DNA from 3 places in the Nonomuraea sp. IBHARD001 genome. Region 2 is predicted to be linked to each of the others. Evidence: riboswitches for the same ligand, from Rfam matches in the RefSeq annotation. Region 2 holds a riboswitch; each other region holds the start of a gene.
The links. A riboswitch is a leader RNA that binds a small molecule or an ion and turns the genes downstream of it on or off. The one in region 2 is predicted to bind thiamine pyrophosphate.
Positions count from the first base shown of each region.

Region 1 (5,109 bases), 2.6 Mb from region 2:
CCGACCGCCGGATGTCGAAGCTGCTCAAATGACGGCTCAGGCGACGTAGGGGTCCTGGCCGCCCTCGCTGACCATGGGCTTCTGCGCCCACGCCCACGCCTGCATGCCGCCCTCGACATTGATCGCGTCGCGGCCGATGTGGTTGAGCCACGCGGCGGCCTGGGCCGAACGCCCTCCGGCCCTGCAGATCACGTAGACGGGCTGGTCGGCGGGCACGCCGTCGACCTCGGCCTGGAGCCGGCCGAGCGGGATGTGCACTGCCTTGGGCGCGTGGCCCGCCTGCCACTCGTCGGGCTCGCGGACATCCAGCAGAAAACCGTCTTCCGGCACGTCGCGGGCTGAGACCTCAGGAACCGTCATGCGATCCATTCTCCCAGATCACCTCACCGAGGCGCCGCATTCCTTCGCCGATCTCCGCGGGCGTGTACGTCGTGTACGAGAGGCGGAGGGTCGCGGCGTCGGGTTCGGCGATGTAGAAGGCCGGTCCCGGCACGAAGGCGACGTCGCGCGTGAGGGCCTTCGGCAGCAGGTCGACGGTGTCGTGGCCGTGCGGCAGCCGTACCCAGACGAACATGCCGCCGTCCGGGGTGTTCCACGTGGTGCCCGGCGGGGTGGCGGCGGGCAGTGCGGACAGCATGGCGTCGCGGCGCTCGCGGTAGCCGGTGCGGATGCGCTCCAGGTGCGCGTCGAGGTCGTTGGCCGCGAGGAACTCCACGGCAGCGGCCTGGTTGATCGTCGAGGTGTGCAGGTCGGCGGCCTGCTTGACCAGCACGAGCGAGCCGAGCACACCCTGCGGGGCGCGCGCCCAGCCCAGCCTGAGCCCGGGCGCCAGCACCTTGGAGAAGCTGCCGAGGTAGATCACCCGATCGGCCGATGCGGCCTGCGCGGCCAGAGGGGGCTGCGGCTCACCGGAGAAGCGCAGTTCGCCGTACGGGTCGTCCTCGACGATCCAGAAGTCGTGCTCGGCGGCCAGCGCGGCGACGGCGGCCCTGCGGGCGGGCGAGAGCGTGCCTCCGGTGGGGTTGGCGAACGTCGGCACCAGGTACAGCAGCGCGGGCCGCTCCCTGCGCACCGCCTCTTCGAGCGCCTCGGGGTCGATGCCGTCCGCGTCGCCCCTGACCGGCACCACCCTGGCTCCGGCCAGCTGGAAGCACTGCAGGGCGGCGAGGTAGGTGGGCTCCTCGACCAGCACGACCGAGCCGGGGTCGATCAGCGCGGTGGCCACCAGGTTCAGCGCCTGCTGCGACCCCGCCGTCACGAGCACCTCCGACGCCGCCGTCCGCAGCCCCTTGCGGGTCAGCCGCCCGGCGATGAGGGCCCGCAGGGCGGGGTCGCCCTCGGTCGGCGAGTACTGCAGCGCGCGCTGGGCCGCGGGACCGGTGAGCACCCTGTCGTATGCGGCGTTGAGCCCGTCGGTGTCGAAGAACTCAGGGGCGGGCAGGCCTCCGGCGAACGAGATCACACCGGGCCGTGCGGTCAGGGCGAGCAGGTCGCGCACGATGGAGCTGGACACACCGGCCAGTCGGGAGGCAAGAGCAAGGTCGGGCATACGATCACAGTACCGCCCAAAGTTGGGGCACTTTCTGACCCCGGCGTCTTGTCAGAATGCCGCGAGATGACATACTTCGGGCGAAAATTAAAGAACCCGCGGGAGCTTGGGGCAACCAGGCTGAGAGGGCGTCTACCGCTGGCGCCGACCGCATGAACCTGTCCGGGTAATGCCGGCGTAGGGAGCGCGTGATGACGCCTGTCGTCGATGATCTCAAGCATGCCGAAGCCCCGCTGACCCTCGACGAGGCGGCGCCCAAGACGCTGGGCGCGCTCGACCAGGGGGCCTTCTGGGCCAATCTCGGCGTCAGCCTGCTCGGCTTCTCCATGGCGTTGTACCTCATCGACCCGCTGGGCTCGGGCAACGGCCTCACCGTGCCAGCCGCGATCACCGCGACCGTCGTCGGCAGCCTGATCGGCACCGCGATGGTCGGCCTGGCCGCGGTGATCGGCGCGCGGACCGGTCAGCCAGCGATGGTGCTGCTCAGAGGGCTGTTCGGGGCCAGGCTCTCGGCCGTCCCCTCGGTGCTCAACGTCGTGCAGATGGTCGGCTGGGGCGCCTTCGAGCTCTGGGTGATCTCGATGGGCGCCCAGGCGATCTTCCCGGGCGTGGTGCCGTACGCGGTGTGGGTGGTGCTGGCGGGGGTGCTGACCACGGCGCTCACGTTGTACCCGCTGGGGGCGATCAGGCTGATCAGGCGGGTGGTGACGGCGGGGGTGATCGTCGCGACCGTGTGGTTCGCCGTGGTCTTCGTCGGGCAGGCGCCGCCGCAGACCGGCGGGTCGTGGGAGGCCTTCATCCCGGCCGTCGACCTGGTGATCGCCCTGTCGATCTCGTGGGTGCCGGTCGCCGCCGACTTCGCCAGGCACTCGCGCACCGGCAGGGGCGCGTTCGCCGGAGTGGTCGGCGGGTACACGATCGCGCAGGTCGCCTGTCTGGCACTCGGGGTCTACGCGGTGGCCATCGCCGGGCCCGCGGCCGTCGCGGCCGACGCGACCGCGGTGTTCGCGCCGTTCGTTGCCGCTCCGCTGGGCGCGCTCTTCTTCGGCGTCCTCGTGCTGCGTGAGACCGACCAGTCGTTCGCCAACGTGTACTCGACCGCGATGTCGCTGCAGAACCTCATGCCGAAGGTGGACCGCCGGGTGTTCTCGGTGGCGATCGGCGTGGTGACGGTGCTGGTGGCGCTCGTGGTCGACGTGAAGTCCTACGGCGCGTTCCTGGGGATCATCGGCGCGGTGTTCGTGCCCATGCTCGGGGCGCTCGTCGTCGACTACTTCCTGCTGGGCGGGGGCGTCCGGTGGAACACCGCGTACGACGCGCCCTCGCGCTGGCTCATGGTGGTGCCGTGGGCGCTCGGCTTCGTCACGTGGTGGATGCTGGCCGCGCCGTCCGAGATCGGCTGGTGGGCCGCGATCTGGAAGGGCGCGCGCTCGGCGATCGGCTTCACGCCCGCTCCGTGGATGAGTGCGGCGCTCGGCGCGTTCGTGGTCTCCGCCCTGGTCACCCTGGCCGTCGGGGGCCTCGCCCGCCGCAGGTGAGGCCCGCCGCTTGTACTTGTACGGCAGGCGCGTGGCTTTGGGGGGCGCGCGCCTGCCGTACGAGAGGTCAGCGGGTGGGCAGGTTGGCGCCTTCGAGGCGGAGCAGGCTCTGCTTGGCCACGGGGCCGCCCGCGTAACCGCCGAGCGCGCCGTCGCGCTGGACGACCCGGTGACAGGCGACGATCACGCACACGGGATTGGCGCCGACCGCGTTGCCGACGGCGCGCAGGGCCTGCGGTCTGCCGATGCGCTCGGCCAGATCGGCGTAGGTGGTGGTGCCGCCGTAGGGCACGGCCGAGGTCATCTGCAGCACGGTACGCGCGAACGGCGTGGCGAGCTGCAGGTCGACCGGCGTGGTGAAGGCACGCAGACGGCCCTCGAAGTAGGCGTCGAGCTCACGGCGTACCGGGTCGAGCCTGCGCGCGTCTGGCCCGATCGAGCGACCGACCCTGGCCGAGACGCGCTCGAACACGGTGTGCTCGTCCTCGAAGCTGCACGCGACCACACCCCGCGCGGTGACGGCCAGAACGAGGGCGCCGATGGGACTTTCGGCGGTGCCGAACGCAATATCCGGCGGCCCCTCGCCCCGATATGTCGGAGAGGTAACCCGCAGCAGGGCATCGAGGTCGCCAGCCGACATAACCTCACCCTTTTCGCGTACAGGAGCCTATGCCTGCAGCGTATCGGACGGATCGCCCCCCGTACCTGCCACGCCACAGGCACTATGGAGACGTGGGTGACGACAGGGCCGGCAGTGACGCCCTCGCCGACGACGGCATCGCCGATGCCGTCCTGGCGAGTTCCCCCAATGCCGTCGTCGTCCTCGACCGCGACCAGACCGTCCTGGTGTGGAACCGCGCGGCCGAGCGCCTGTTCGGGTGGAGCGCCGCCGAGATGGTCGGGCGCAGGGCGCCGATCGTGCCCAGCGAGCTGACCGCCGAGCACAACGCCGTGCTGGAGCGCGTGCGCACCGGTGGCCTGGTCACCCTGCGCACCAAGCGCTTCCGCCGTGACGGCACGCTGCTCGACGTGCGCGCCGACACCAGTGCGCTGGTGCAGGGCGTGTCGGTGACCGGGTTCATCAGCGTCTACCACCTCACCAAGGACGACCAGACCGCCAAGGACCGCGGCGCGCGCCGGGCCAGGCTCGTGCGCAGGCTCACCGACGTGGTCGGCGACATCAACGCCGAGCTCGAACTCCCCTCGGTCCTCGACCGGATCGCGGCCAGCCTCACCGAGCTGACCGGCGCCGACGCGGGCGGCTTCGCGGTCATCGACGGCGAGCGGCTCAAGCTCGTCGCCTCGCACCGGCTGCCCGAGTCGTTGCGAGGGGCGAGCGCCGACCTGCGTTCCAGCCTGGTCGGCAAGCTGCTGCGCACGGGCAAGACCGTCATGTTGGAGTCCGGCGGGCTCGGCGACCTGATCTGGGCCGAGCTGCCCGGCCTGCACACGATCGCACTCGGCCTGACCTCGGTCGGCGGCAGGCCGTACGGCGCGCTCTATGCGCTCTTCGCCCAGGGCAAACCCGGGCATGTCGAGCTGGAGCTGCTGGAGTTGCTGGCCGGGCACGCGGGCATCGCCGCGGGCAACGCCCTGGCCTACCAGGACGCCCTTCGCCAGCGGGCGCACGAGCGTGCCGTGTTCGACGCCAGCGCCGACGGCATCGCCGTGCTCGACAGCGGCGGCAGGGTCATCCAGTGGAACCCGGCGGCGGGCGAGCTCACCGGTTTCTCCATCGAGCAGGTGCTGGGCAGGCGCATGCCGTTCCCGCTGCCGAGGCCGGGCGAGAAGCTCACCCTCCAGCTGGAGACCGGCCGCTGGCTCGACGTGCTGTGCGCGCGGATCGTGGAGACGGGCGAGACGGTGGTCGACTTCCGCGACGTCACCAGGGCCAAGGAGCTCGAAGAGGCCAAGGACCTGTTCCTGGCTACGACGAGTCACGAGTTACGCACCCCGATCACCGTCGTGCGAGGCTTCGCCAGCACGCTCGACGCCCGCTGGGACAAGCTGAGCGACGGTGAG
Region 1 covers NZ_JBWBBW010000002.1:109,791-114,899, forward strand. The annotation lists gene ACTWNK_RS02600 (Fpg/Nei family DNA glycosylase) at 1-32, shown strand, start outside; gene ACTWNK_RS02605 (rhodanese-like domain-containing protein) at 37-369, opposite strand; gene ACTWNK_RS02610 (aminotransferase-like domain-containing protein) at 347-1,549, opposite strand; TPP riboswitch at 1,638-1,750, shown strand; gene ACTWNK_RS02615 (purine-cytosine permease family protein) at 1,741-3,087, shown strand; gene ACTWNK_RS02620 (methylated-DNA--[protein]-cysteine S-methyltransferase) at 3,155-3,727, opposite strand; gene ACTWNK_RS02625 (PAS domain S-box protein) at 3,820-5,109, shown strand, end outside.
Region 1: it holds a riboswitch for thiamine pyrophosphate, as region 2 does, so the genes downstream of both, ACTWNK_RS02615 (purine-cytosine permease family protein) here and thiO (glycine oxidase ThiO) in region 2, are expected to answer to the same signal.

Region 2 (5,109 bases):
CGGCCACGCCCGCGGAGGCGGCGACCGTGCGCGCCCTGCTCGGCGACCCGGCGCTCGACCCGGCCGGTGTGGCCGCGCTTCGCGAGATCATCGAGGGCACGGGCGCGCTGCTGGCCTGCGAGGAGCTCATCGGGACCTACCTGGAGGACGCGCTGCACGCCCTCGACGAGGCTCCCGTCGCCGCAGGCGCCAGGGCGGCCCTGGTCGAGCTGGCGGTCGCGGCGACCTCACGCAAGTCCTGAGGCCCACCGGCGGCGACCTCCCGCAAGCCCTGACGCACCCGGGGAGAAACGCCGCAGCGTCTACGAGGCCAGTCGCTTGGCGAACTCGGCGGCGGCTGCCCCCGGGTCCTCGGCCTCGGTGATCGCCCGGACGACGACGACCCTGCTCACCCCTGCGGCCAGCACCTCGTCCAGGTTGGCGAGGTCGATGCCGCCGATCCCGAACCAGGGCCGCCCGCCCGCCAGCCCCGCCGCATGCCTGAGCAGCGGGAAGCCGGGAGCGTGCCGTCCTGGTTTGGTGGGAGTCGGCCAGATGGGGCCGCAGCAGTAGTAGTCGACGCCCTCCTGCACGGCCGCCGCCGAGGCCTCGGCGGCGGAATGCGTGGAGCGGCCGATGATCACTTCTTCGCCCAGGATCTCCCGCGCCACGGCCACGGGCAGGTCGTCCTGTCCGAGGTGCAGCACGTCGGGCCTGGCCGCATGGGCGACGTCGGCCCGGTCGTTGACCGCCAGCAGGGCGCCGTGCCGGTCGCAGGCGTCACGGAAGACCTCGAGCAGCGCGAGCTCCTCACGCGCCTCCAGCCCCTTCTCGCGCAACTGGACGATGTCGACGCCGCCCGAGAGCACGGCGTCGAGGAAATCGGCCAGGTCGCCACGCGAGCGGCGGCCGTCGGTGCAGAGGTAGAGCCTGGCATCGGCCAGACGGGTCGCGCGGTCGGCCGAAGGGTCAGAAGCCGAGGACCTGGGCACGTCGCTTGACCTCGGTATGGCGACCCGCCTTGATCGCGTCGATGGGCGCACCCGGGAGCGACTCGTCAGGGGTGAACAGCCACCGAAGCGACTCCGCCTCGTTGAACCCCTGGTCGAGCAGCACGGTGAGGGTGCCTGGCAGGCCCTTGACCACGTCGTCGCCGTCGAGGAAGACCGCGGGAACCTGGGGTCCGCCGCCTCCTCTTCGCACGCCGATCAGCTTGTGGTCCTTGAGCAGTTGTTTGGCCCTGCCGATGGTCAGGCCCATGCGCCGGGCCACTTCGGGGAGCGGGAGCCACTCGCCAACGAGTTCGTCGGTCTCCCGGTCGATCTCTGCAACAGAAAGCGTCACGAATCCACCACTACCACATCGCGTCCTTGCTCAAACAACACAGTCACGTACGGCTACCGCCGGATCGGCCAGCTTGGCGACGTCGAGGCGCTGCCCGCCCTCGATGATCCGCCGTCCCTGGACCAGATCGCGAGGACGGTCCACGGTGAGGATCGCGGCGAGCGTGTCGTCGCCGGTCAGCCAGCAGATCGCCCACTTTCCTCCCGCCGTGGGGTCTCCACGGTGCAGTAACCGGGCTCCGGCGTGGTGGCCAGCGTACTGGACCATGTGGCCGAACTGCTCCGACCAGAAGTAAGGCACCGGATCGTAGACAGCGACGTCGCCGAGCAGGGTGGCCGCCGCGACGTCGGGCGCGCCGAGCGCGGTGTCCCAGTGCTCGACCCGCAGCCGGGCCTGGAACCGGCGCGACCACCACGCGGCGCAATCGCCGACGGCCACCACGTTCGGCAGCGAGGTGCACAGGTGCTCGTCGGTGACGACGCCGTTGTGCAGGTCGATGTCGGACCCGGCCAGCCAGTCGACGGAGGGACGCACGCCGATGCCGCTGACCACGACGTCGGAGGAGATCTTGTCGTCGTCGGTGAGGGTGACACCGCCGGGGTCGACCGAGCCGACCATGGCCGAAAGGCGCAGGTCGATGCCTTCGTACCAGGGCACGAACAGGGCGCCGACCTCGGGGGCGAGCGCGTGGGCCAGCGGGGCGGGCGCGGCCTCGACGACCGTGACCTCGCATCCGGCCCGGTGGGCGGCGGTGGTGACCTCGGCGCCGATCCAGCCGGCCCCGATGACGGTGACCTTGGCGCCGGGCGTCAGGCGCGCCCTGAGCTCCAGGGCGTCGTCGATCGTGCGCAGGACGTACTGGCGGCCTTCGCCGCGCAGCCTGATGGGCTCGGCGCCGGTGGCGATGACCAGGCCGTCGTAGGGTAGTTCGCCCTCGGTGGTCTCCACGACGCCTTCGCGCAGGCCCTTGGCCGCCACGCCCGACCTGAAGTCGACCTCGAGGGCGTCGAGGTCGGAGTCGACGTAGGTGGAGTCGCTCTCGCCCAGCAGGACGGCCTTGGACAAGGGTGGCCGGTCGTATGGCCGGTGCGGCTCCTCGCCGACCAGCGTGACCCTTCCGCCGTAGCCGCGAGCCCTCAGCGCCTCGACGCTTCGCACCCCTGCCAGTCCCGCTCCTACCACCACGACGTGATCCACGCTCTTGACCTTAGGTTGCCCGCGGGGGACAACGCCAATGGCGATTTCGTAAAGAAGGGGCGAATTCGCGCCTTCATCGCGACGCCGTACCCTGGTGGAGGTAGCAAGACGCGCGGGAGCCCGGCCATTTCACACCGGGCTGAGAGGAAGGCTCGGTGGCCTTCGACCGCAATGAACCTGATCCGGGTCATGCCGGCGAAGGGAGCGGAGTTCCCCTGATGAGCGAGCGGACACCAGGCGGCGGCACGGTCGTGGCCGGCGGCGGTGTCGTCGGGCTGAGCATCGCCTGGCGGCTGGCGTGCGAGGGGCGCGACGTCACGGTCGTGGACCCCGCGCCGGGCTCGGGCGCCTCGCACGCCGCCGCCGGCATGCTGGCGCCGGTGAGCGAGGTCACCTACACCGAGCAGCCGCTGCTGCGCCTGGGGCTGGCCGCGCTCGACGCCTGGCCCGGCTTCGCCGCCGAGCTCGCGGCCGACAGCGGGCACGACCTCGACTACCGCACCGACGGGACGCTCGACGTGGCGTTCGCGGCCGACGACCTGACCGCGCTCGACGAGCTCGCCGCGTTCATGGCGGTGCTCGGCCTTCCGGTCTCGCGCCTTTCGGGCCGCGAGTGCCGCCGCCTGGAGCCCATGCTGGCCCCTGCGGTGCGCGGCGGCCTGCTGGCCGAGGGCGACGCGTGGGTCGACCCGCGCCGGGTGAGCGCCGCCCTCCTGGCCGCCCTGCGCGCCCGCCGCGTCCCGCTGCTGCCCGCCCGGGTGCGCGAGCTGCTGCGCGAGGGCGACCGGGTGACAGGGGTACGGCTGGCCGACGGCCGCGACGTGCGCGCCGAGGAGGTGGTCCTGGCCGCGGGCGCCTGGAGCGCCGAGCTGGCCGGACTGCCGGTGCGCCCGGTGAAGGGCCAGATCCTGCGCCTGGGCTCCCCCGCGCCGCTGCTGAGCAGATGTGTGCGCGGCACGGTACACGGCTCCTCGGTCTATCTCGTCCCGAGGAGCGACGGCGAGCTGGTCGTGGGCGCGACGCAGGAGGAGCTCGGCTTCGACACCAGGGTGACGGCCGGAGGCCTGTACGAACTGCTGCGCGACGCCCGCGAGCTGGTGCCTGGCGTCACCGAGCTGGAGCTGCGCGACGCGGTCGCGGGGCTGCGGCCCGGCACGCCGGACAACCTGCCGCTGATCGGCCCGAGCGGCCAGGCCGGTCTCACCCTGGCCACCGGCCACCACCGCGGCGGCGTGCTGCTGGCCCCGCTCACCGCCGAGCTCGTACGGGGACCGGGGCACGAGCTGGCCGCGCACTGCTCCCCCGGACGCTTCGCGGGCGACTCCCCCACCCGCACCGACCATGTGACAGCGGAAAAAGGCAACGGATGAACGTGACGATCAACGGCGACCCGCACGAGGTCGCCGACGGCACGACGGTCGCCCAGGCCGTGCGCAGGCTCACCCCTGCCACCACGGGCGTCGCGGTGGCCGTCAACGACGAGGTGGTCAGCAGGAGCTCGTGGGAGTCCACGACGCTCGCCGACAGCGACAAGGTCGAGGTGCTCACGGCGGTGCAGGGTGGATGAGCTGATCATCGCGGGCGAGAAGTTCGGCTCCAGGCTGATCATGGGTACCGGCGGCGCCCCCTCGCTGGAGGTGCTCGACCAGGCGCTCGTCGCCTCGGGCACCGAGCTGACCACGGTCGCCATGCGCAGGCTCGACCCGTCGGCCAGGGGCTCGGTGCTCGACGTGCTGAGCGCCAGGGGCATCAAGGTGCTGCCCAACACAGCGGGCTGCTTCACCGCCGGCGAGGCCGTGCTGACGGCGAGGCTGGCCCGTGAGGCGCTGGGCACGGCCTGGGTCAAGCTGGAGGTCATCGCCGACGAGCGCACGCTGCTGCCCGACCCGATCGAGACGTTCGACGCGGCCGAGCGGCTGGTCGCCGACGGCTTCGTCGTCCTGCCGTACATCGGGGACGACCCGGCGCTGGCCCGACGCCTGGAGCAGGCGGGATGCGCGGCCGTGATGCCGCTCGGCGCGCCGATCGGCTCGGGGCTCGGCATCCGCAATCCGCACAACATCGAGCTCATCGTCGAGGCGGCGGGCGTGCCCGTGATCCTCGACGCGGGCATCGGCACGGCGAGCGACGCGGCCCTGGCCATGGAGCTCGGCTGCGACGCCGTCCTGCTGGCCACGGCCGTCACCAGGGCGCAGCGGCCGGAGGCGATGGCCGAGGCGATGCGCCTGGCCGTGGTGTCGGGGAGGCTGGCGCGGCAGGCGGGACGCATCCCACGCAGGCGTTACGCCGAGGCGTCCTCGCCGCTGGGCCGCTGAGCATGCCGTTCGCGCTGGTGGGGGCCGGTGTGTGGAACGGCTCGGCATCGGTTTGGGATGCTCAGGCTATGCCGGTGGCAAAACGCCCGTAAACTCAGCCAGGTGGACACGACCATTGCGGACCCCCTCGTCGGGCGGCTTCTCGACGGGCGCTATCGCATCGAGTCCCGGATCGCCCGGGGCGGCATGGCCACGGTCTACCTGGCTCTGGACGTCAGGCTCGATCGCACGGTCGCGCTCAAGGTGATGCACCGTTCGCTGGCCGAGGACCCCT
Region 2 covers NZ_JBWBBW010000002.1:2,705,942-2,711,050, reverse strand. The annotation lists gene ACTWNK_RS14585 (polyprenyl synthetase family protein) at 1-242, shown strand, start outside; gene thiE (thiamine phosphate synthase) at 303-971, opposite strand; gene ACTWNK_RS14575 (Rv2175c family DNA-binding protein) at 949-1,323, opposite strand; gene ACTWNK_RS14570 (NAD(P)/FAD-dependent oxidoreductase) at 1,354-2,520, opposite strand; TPP riboswitch at 2,623-2,741, shown strand; gene thiO (glycine oxidase ThiO) at 2,739-3,890, shown strand; gene thiS (sulfur carrier protein ThiS) at 3,887-4,087, shown strand; gene ACTWNK_RS14555 (thiazole synthase) at 4,080-4,835, shown strand; gene pknB (Stk1 family PASTA domain-containing Ser/Thr kinase) at 4,938-5,109, shown strand, end outside.

Region 3 (5,109 bases), 3.0 Mb from region 2:
GATTCAAGTACAACCCGCCCAACGGCGGGCCCGCCGACACCGACGCCACCTCCTGGATCCAGGACCGGGCCAACGAACTCATCGCCGACGGGCTCAAGGGCGTGCGCCGGGTGGCCTACCGGGCCTCGCTCGGCGAGCCGTACGACTTCCTCGGCTCCTATGTCGACGACCTGCCCTCGGTGCTCGACATCGACGCGATCAGGGCGGCCGGGGTACGCATCGGCGCCGACCCGCTCGGCGGCGCCAGCGTCGCCTACTGGGGGGAGATCGCCGAACGGCACCGCCTCGACCTCACCGTGGTCAACCCGCTGGTCGACCCCACCTGGCGGTTCATGACGCTCGACTGGGACGGCAAGATCCGCATGGACTGCTCGTCGCCGTACGCCATGGCCTCGCTCATCGAGCGGCGCGACCGCTACGACGTCTCGACCGGCAACGACGCCGACGCCGACAGGCACGGCATCGTCACACCCGACGGCGGGCTGCTCAATCCCAACCACTACCTGGCCGTCGCCATCTCCTACCTGTACGCCCATCGGCCCGGCTGGCCGCAGGGGGCCGGGATCGGCAAGACGCTGGTCAGCAGCAGCATGATCGACAAGGTCGCCGAAGGGCTCGGGCGGCGGCTGGTCGAGGTGCCGGTCGGGTTCAAGTGGTTCGTCTCCGGGCTGCTCGACGGGTCGCTGGCCTTCGGCGGCGAGGAGAGCGCCGGGGCCTCCTTCCTGCGCCGCGACGGCTCGCCCTGGTCCACCGACAAGGACGGCCTCATCCTCGCGCTGCTCGCCGCCGAGATCATCGCCGTCACCGGCCGCACCCCCAGCGAGCACTACACGGACCTGACCGCCAGGTACGGCGAGCCCGCGTACGCCCGGGTCGACGCGCCCGCCACCCGCGAGCAGAAGGCCGTCCTGGCCAGGCTGTCGGCCTCGCAGGTCACGGCGTCCACACTGGCGGGGGCGCCCATCACGTCGATCCTGACCGAGGCGCCGGGCAACGGGGCGGCGCTGGGCGGTGTCAAGGTCGCCACGGCGGACGCCTGGTTCGCGGCGCGGCCTTCGGGGACCGAGGACGTGTACAAGATCTACGCCGAGTCGTTCAAGGGGCCGGAGCACCTGGCCGAGGTCCAGCAGGAGGCCAGGGCGGTGGTGTCGGCGGCCCTGGAGAGCTGAGCGCTTTCCGGAAGGCTCAGCCTCGGGTGAGTGCTTTCCCGGAAGGCTCAGCCTCGGGTGAGTGCTTTCCCGGAAGGCTCAGCCTCGGGTGAGTGCTTTCGGAAGGCTCAGCCTCGGGTGAGGGGGGAGGCGGGTGGGGTGGGGACGCCGGGGCGGCCGAGGTCGGCCCGGCGGCCCGCTCTGACGCCCTCGCCGTAGCCGGTGCCGCTCGTCCTCGGGACGCTGGTGCGGATGCGCGGGTAGTGCTCGGCGACCGCGCGTTCCACCTCGGCGTGCCGGTCGGCCAGCACCAGTTCGGCGCCAGGCGCGCCCGCCTCGGCCTCCTGCTCGGCATGCGCCTCGGCCTCGCTCAGCAGGCGGTGCACCTCGTCGGAGAAGCCCAGCAGCCACGAACGCCGATAGGCCCTCGGGCTCTCGCCTTCGGGCACGCCCGCCTTCGCCAGGCCGGTGGCCATCTGCAGCAGCAGCGACGTGGCCAGCACCTCGGCACGCTCCAGGTCGGAGGCGAACCCGAACACGTGCACGCGCTGCCCCTCCGCGCCCTTGCCGATCAGCAGCGGCCGGCACCGCGAAGCCTGGGCCACCAGGTAGATCAGCCTGGCCTTCTCCCTGGCCCAAGGGTCGCCGACGGCCACCACCCTGTTGGCCGGGCCGCCCCTGCCGCGTCCGCGCAGCATCGCCTGCTCGATGCCGTGCTTGCTCATCAGCGCCGTGGCCGCGCCCATGAACGCGGCGCGCTCGTGCTCGTTGTCGGTGCCCTCGGCCTTGGCCAGGAGCTTGCGTACCCGGTCGAGTGTGCGGCTGTCGATCGCCATCGGGCCCAGGTTAGGATAAAAGAAAGGGGATCCGCGATGCCGCGCCGCACCTCACGCCCGCCGGGCGCACCGTGCTGGATCGAGCTGCACACCTCAGACCCGCACTCCGCCCTCCCGTTCTACGGCGAGCTCTTCGGCTGGACGTTCACCGCCGAGCACGACGCCCGCGTGACGGCCGCACTCGACGGCGAGCCGGTGGCCGCGATCGTCGGCTCGTCCGGGCCGCCGCGCTGGATCACCTTCTTCGCCTCGGACGACCCCGCCGCCACCGCCGCGCTGGCCGTACGGCCGGGCGGGGTCCCGCTCGCGTCCCTCGTGGCCGACCCGGCGGGCGTGGTGCTGGGGCTGCGGCGGCCGGGCGCCTGGCTGACGCACGAGCACGGCGCCTACGTGTGGAGCGAGCTCATGACCGGGGAACGGGAGCGTGCGGCGGCGTACTACCGGCTCGTGCTCGGGCTCGGCACGACGACACTCGACCTCGGCGGATCGCCCTTCACCGCGTTCACGGCGGGCGGCGAGACGGTCGGCGGGCTCATCGCGCCGCCGTCGTCGCAGGTCGAACCGCGCTGGATCGTGTACTTCTCGGTCGCCGACACCGAGACGAGCACCGCCGTCGCCCGCTCGCTCGGCGCCACCGTCGCACACGGCCCCCTGCGCACGCCGGTCGGGCCGCTGGCCGCGCTGCGCGATCCGCAGGGGGCGGCGTTCAGCGTGTGGACGGTCGCGGGGCCCGGCTGAGCCCCGCGGGCACGCCTGCTACGGTGGCTCGCGACGCGGGGTGCTCCGGAACGGCCGGAGCTGAGATCACACCCGTCGAACCTGATCTAGTTCGGACTAGCGAAGGGACGTCATGTTCTGCGACGACGTCTGGGACCGCACGGCCCCACTGCTGCGAGCCATCCACCAGCACCCGTTCAACACCGCGCTCGGCGAAGGCACCCTCGACCGGGAGCGCTTCGCCTTCTACATCGTCCAGGACGCGCGCTACCTGGAGGCGTTCGCCAGGGCGCTGGCCACCGCCGCCGTGCGGGCGGGCGAGCCGGAGGAGGCGGCGTTCTGGGCGTCGAGCGCCCACGGGGCCATCGCCGCCGAGCGCACCCTGCACGAGGGGTACATCGAGGCCTACGGGCTCGGCGCCGCCGACCTCGACGGCATCCGCACCTCGCCCACCTGCCTCGGCTACTCCTCCTACCTGCAGGCCACCGCGCTCGCCGCGCCGTACCCCGTGCTGGTGGCGGCGCTGCTGCCGTGCTTCTGGGTCTACCAGGACGTCGGTACGGCGCTGCTGGAGCGCACCGGAGGCGCCGAAGGGCATCCGTACCGCGCCTGGATCGACACCTACGCCGACCCCGACTTCGCCAAGTCGGTCGAGCGGGCCAAGGAGATCGCCGATCGGCTGGCCGACTCGGCCGACGACGGGGTGCGTGCGGCGATGGCGGAGGCGTTCGTGCAGGCCACCGAGTACGAGTGGCTGTTCTGGGACAGCGCCTGGCGGCGTGAGGGCTGGCCGACCGAGCCGTACCTCGGCGGCTGAGGCGCTCACGGTGGAATGTCGGGGGCGGCGGGTAGGGTCCGAGGCATGTGCCGAAGCATCAAGACGCTGCGCGAGCCCTACACCCCTGAGGTGACGCACGACGACGTGCACGCCGCCGCGCTGCAGTACGTCCGCAAGATCTCCGGCTTCCGCGCCCCCTCGGCGCGCAACGCCGAATCCTTCGACCGCGCCGTCGCCGCCGTCGCCGCCGCCACCCAGGAACTCCTCGACACGCTGGAGGTCCGCCCCGCCCCACGCCAGCAGTCCGCCTGACGGCGAGGCGGCCTTTCGAGGGCGGGGCTTCGGGCTATGGCCCTGGCCATGGGCTTGCGACGCCTGTTGACCACGGGGTGCCTTCTCCGAGGCGCGTGTGCCTCGCCTCTGCGGCCCCGGGCCTCGGGCCGCCGGGCTGCGCGGCCTCGCGGCAGCCCGGCTGGACGCCCTCCCGAGGGCCCGAGAAGACCTCAGCGGTGGTCGGCGGAGGAGCCGTTGACGGTGAGGATGGGGTCGGAGGTGACGATGGCGGGGAAGGTGCCGGTGTCGACGATGCCGTGTTCGTTGTACGCGGCCTCGATCAGGGCGTGGGCGCGTGGCTCCAGCTTCCACAGGGCGCGGTACTCGCGGGCGGTGATGAGCGAGATGCCCGCCTCACGTGCGATGTCGGCCGCCCTCGGCACGAACTTCACATCGATCTGGTGATCCCAGTACTCCCTGGCCTTGCGCATCAGCGCCGCACGCTGTGCGGTGTCGACGACCGGCGCGAAGGACTCGACGACCTCGAACTCCTCCTCCTCGCCCTCGTCGAAGGCGACCGACCGCGACAGGGCGGGACGCCTCGACTCCTCGGGCGCCCACGGCACCGGCGGGGTGAGGTCGATGAGGTTGCTCGTGTTGTACAGCGCGCCGATCTGGGCCAGCAGCGCCTCCTGGCGTGCCTGGTCGACCGCCAGTCCGGCGTGCTCGACCGCCTGGTCCATGGCCTGGTCCAGCTTGAGCAGCGCGGCCCGCATCTTGCGGTCGGAGGCGCCGCCGTCGCGCAGGGCGCGCGCACGCTTGGCGGCGAGCGCCACCCTGGTCAGGCGCCGGTGCGCGTCGACCTCGCTGGCGGTGCGGTCACTGACCTCCGCCAGGCCGACGCGGACGAGGACACGCTCGGGCGTGAGCCGCCAGTTGATGCGGTGGCGACCGGTGATGCGGTGCCGTTCGATGGCCATGCCGCGCTCCCAGAGCCAGGCGGCGACCAGCGGGGCGGCGAGGCGGAAGATGGCCTCGGCCAGGCTACGGGCGTCCATACTGGACAGCACGGCGGTCAGGCAGGTCAGCGCCCATACCGCGATGCCGTCGATGCCGGCCGAGTAGTTCTCGCGCATGTTGCGCCTGGCCCGCACCGCCGAGGTGATGATCGCGACCTCGATGAAGGCGAACAGCAGCAGGCGCAGCGGGCCGTCGAGCCCGAGCACGTCGCCCGAGAAGCGCCACATGCCTTGGGCGGACACACCGGTGGCGATGGAGGCGGCCACGATGGTGAGGACGTCCTCGATGGGGCGCGGGGTGACATAGGTCTGCCACAGCCGAGCGCCCACCTTGAGCC
Region 3 covers NZ_JBWBBW010000002.1:5,724,871-5,729,979, forward strand. The annotation lists gene pgm (phosphoglucomutase (alpha-D-glucose-1,6-bisphosphate-dependent)) at 1-1,169, shown strand, start outside; gene ACTWNK_RS28150 (DUF2786 domain-containing protein) at 1,277-1,984, opposite strand; gene ACTWNK_RS28155 (VOC family protein) at 2,021-2,722, shown strand; TPP riboswitch at 2,749-2,847, shown strand; gene tenA (thiaminase II) at 2,835-3,518, shown strand; gene ACTWNK_RS28165 (DUF2277 domain-containing protein) at 3,564-3,791, shown strand; gene ACTWNK_RS28170 (hypothetical protein) at 3,983-5,109, opposite strand, start outside.
Region 3: it holds a riboswitch for thiamine pyrophosphate, as region 2 does, so the genes downstream of both, tenA (thiaminase II) here and thiO (glycine oxidase ThiO) in region 2, are expected to answer to the same signal.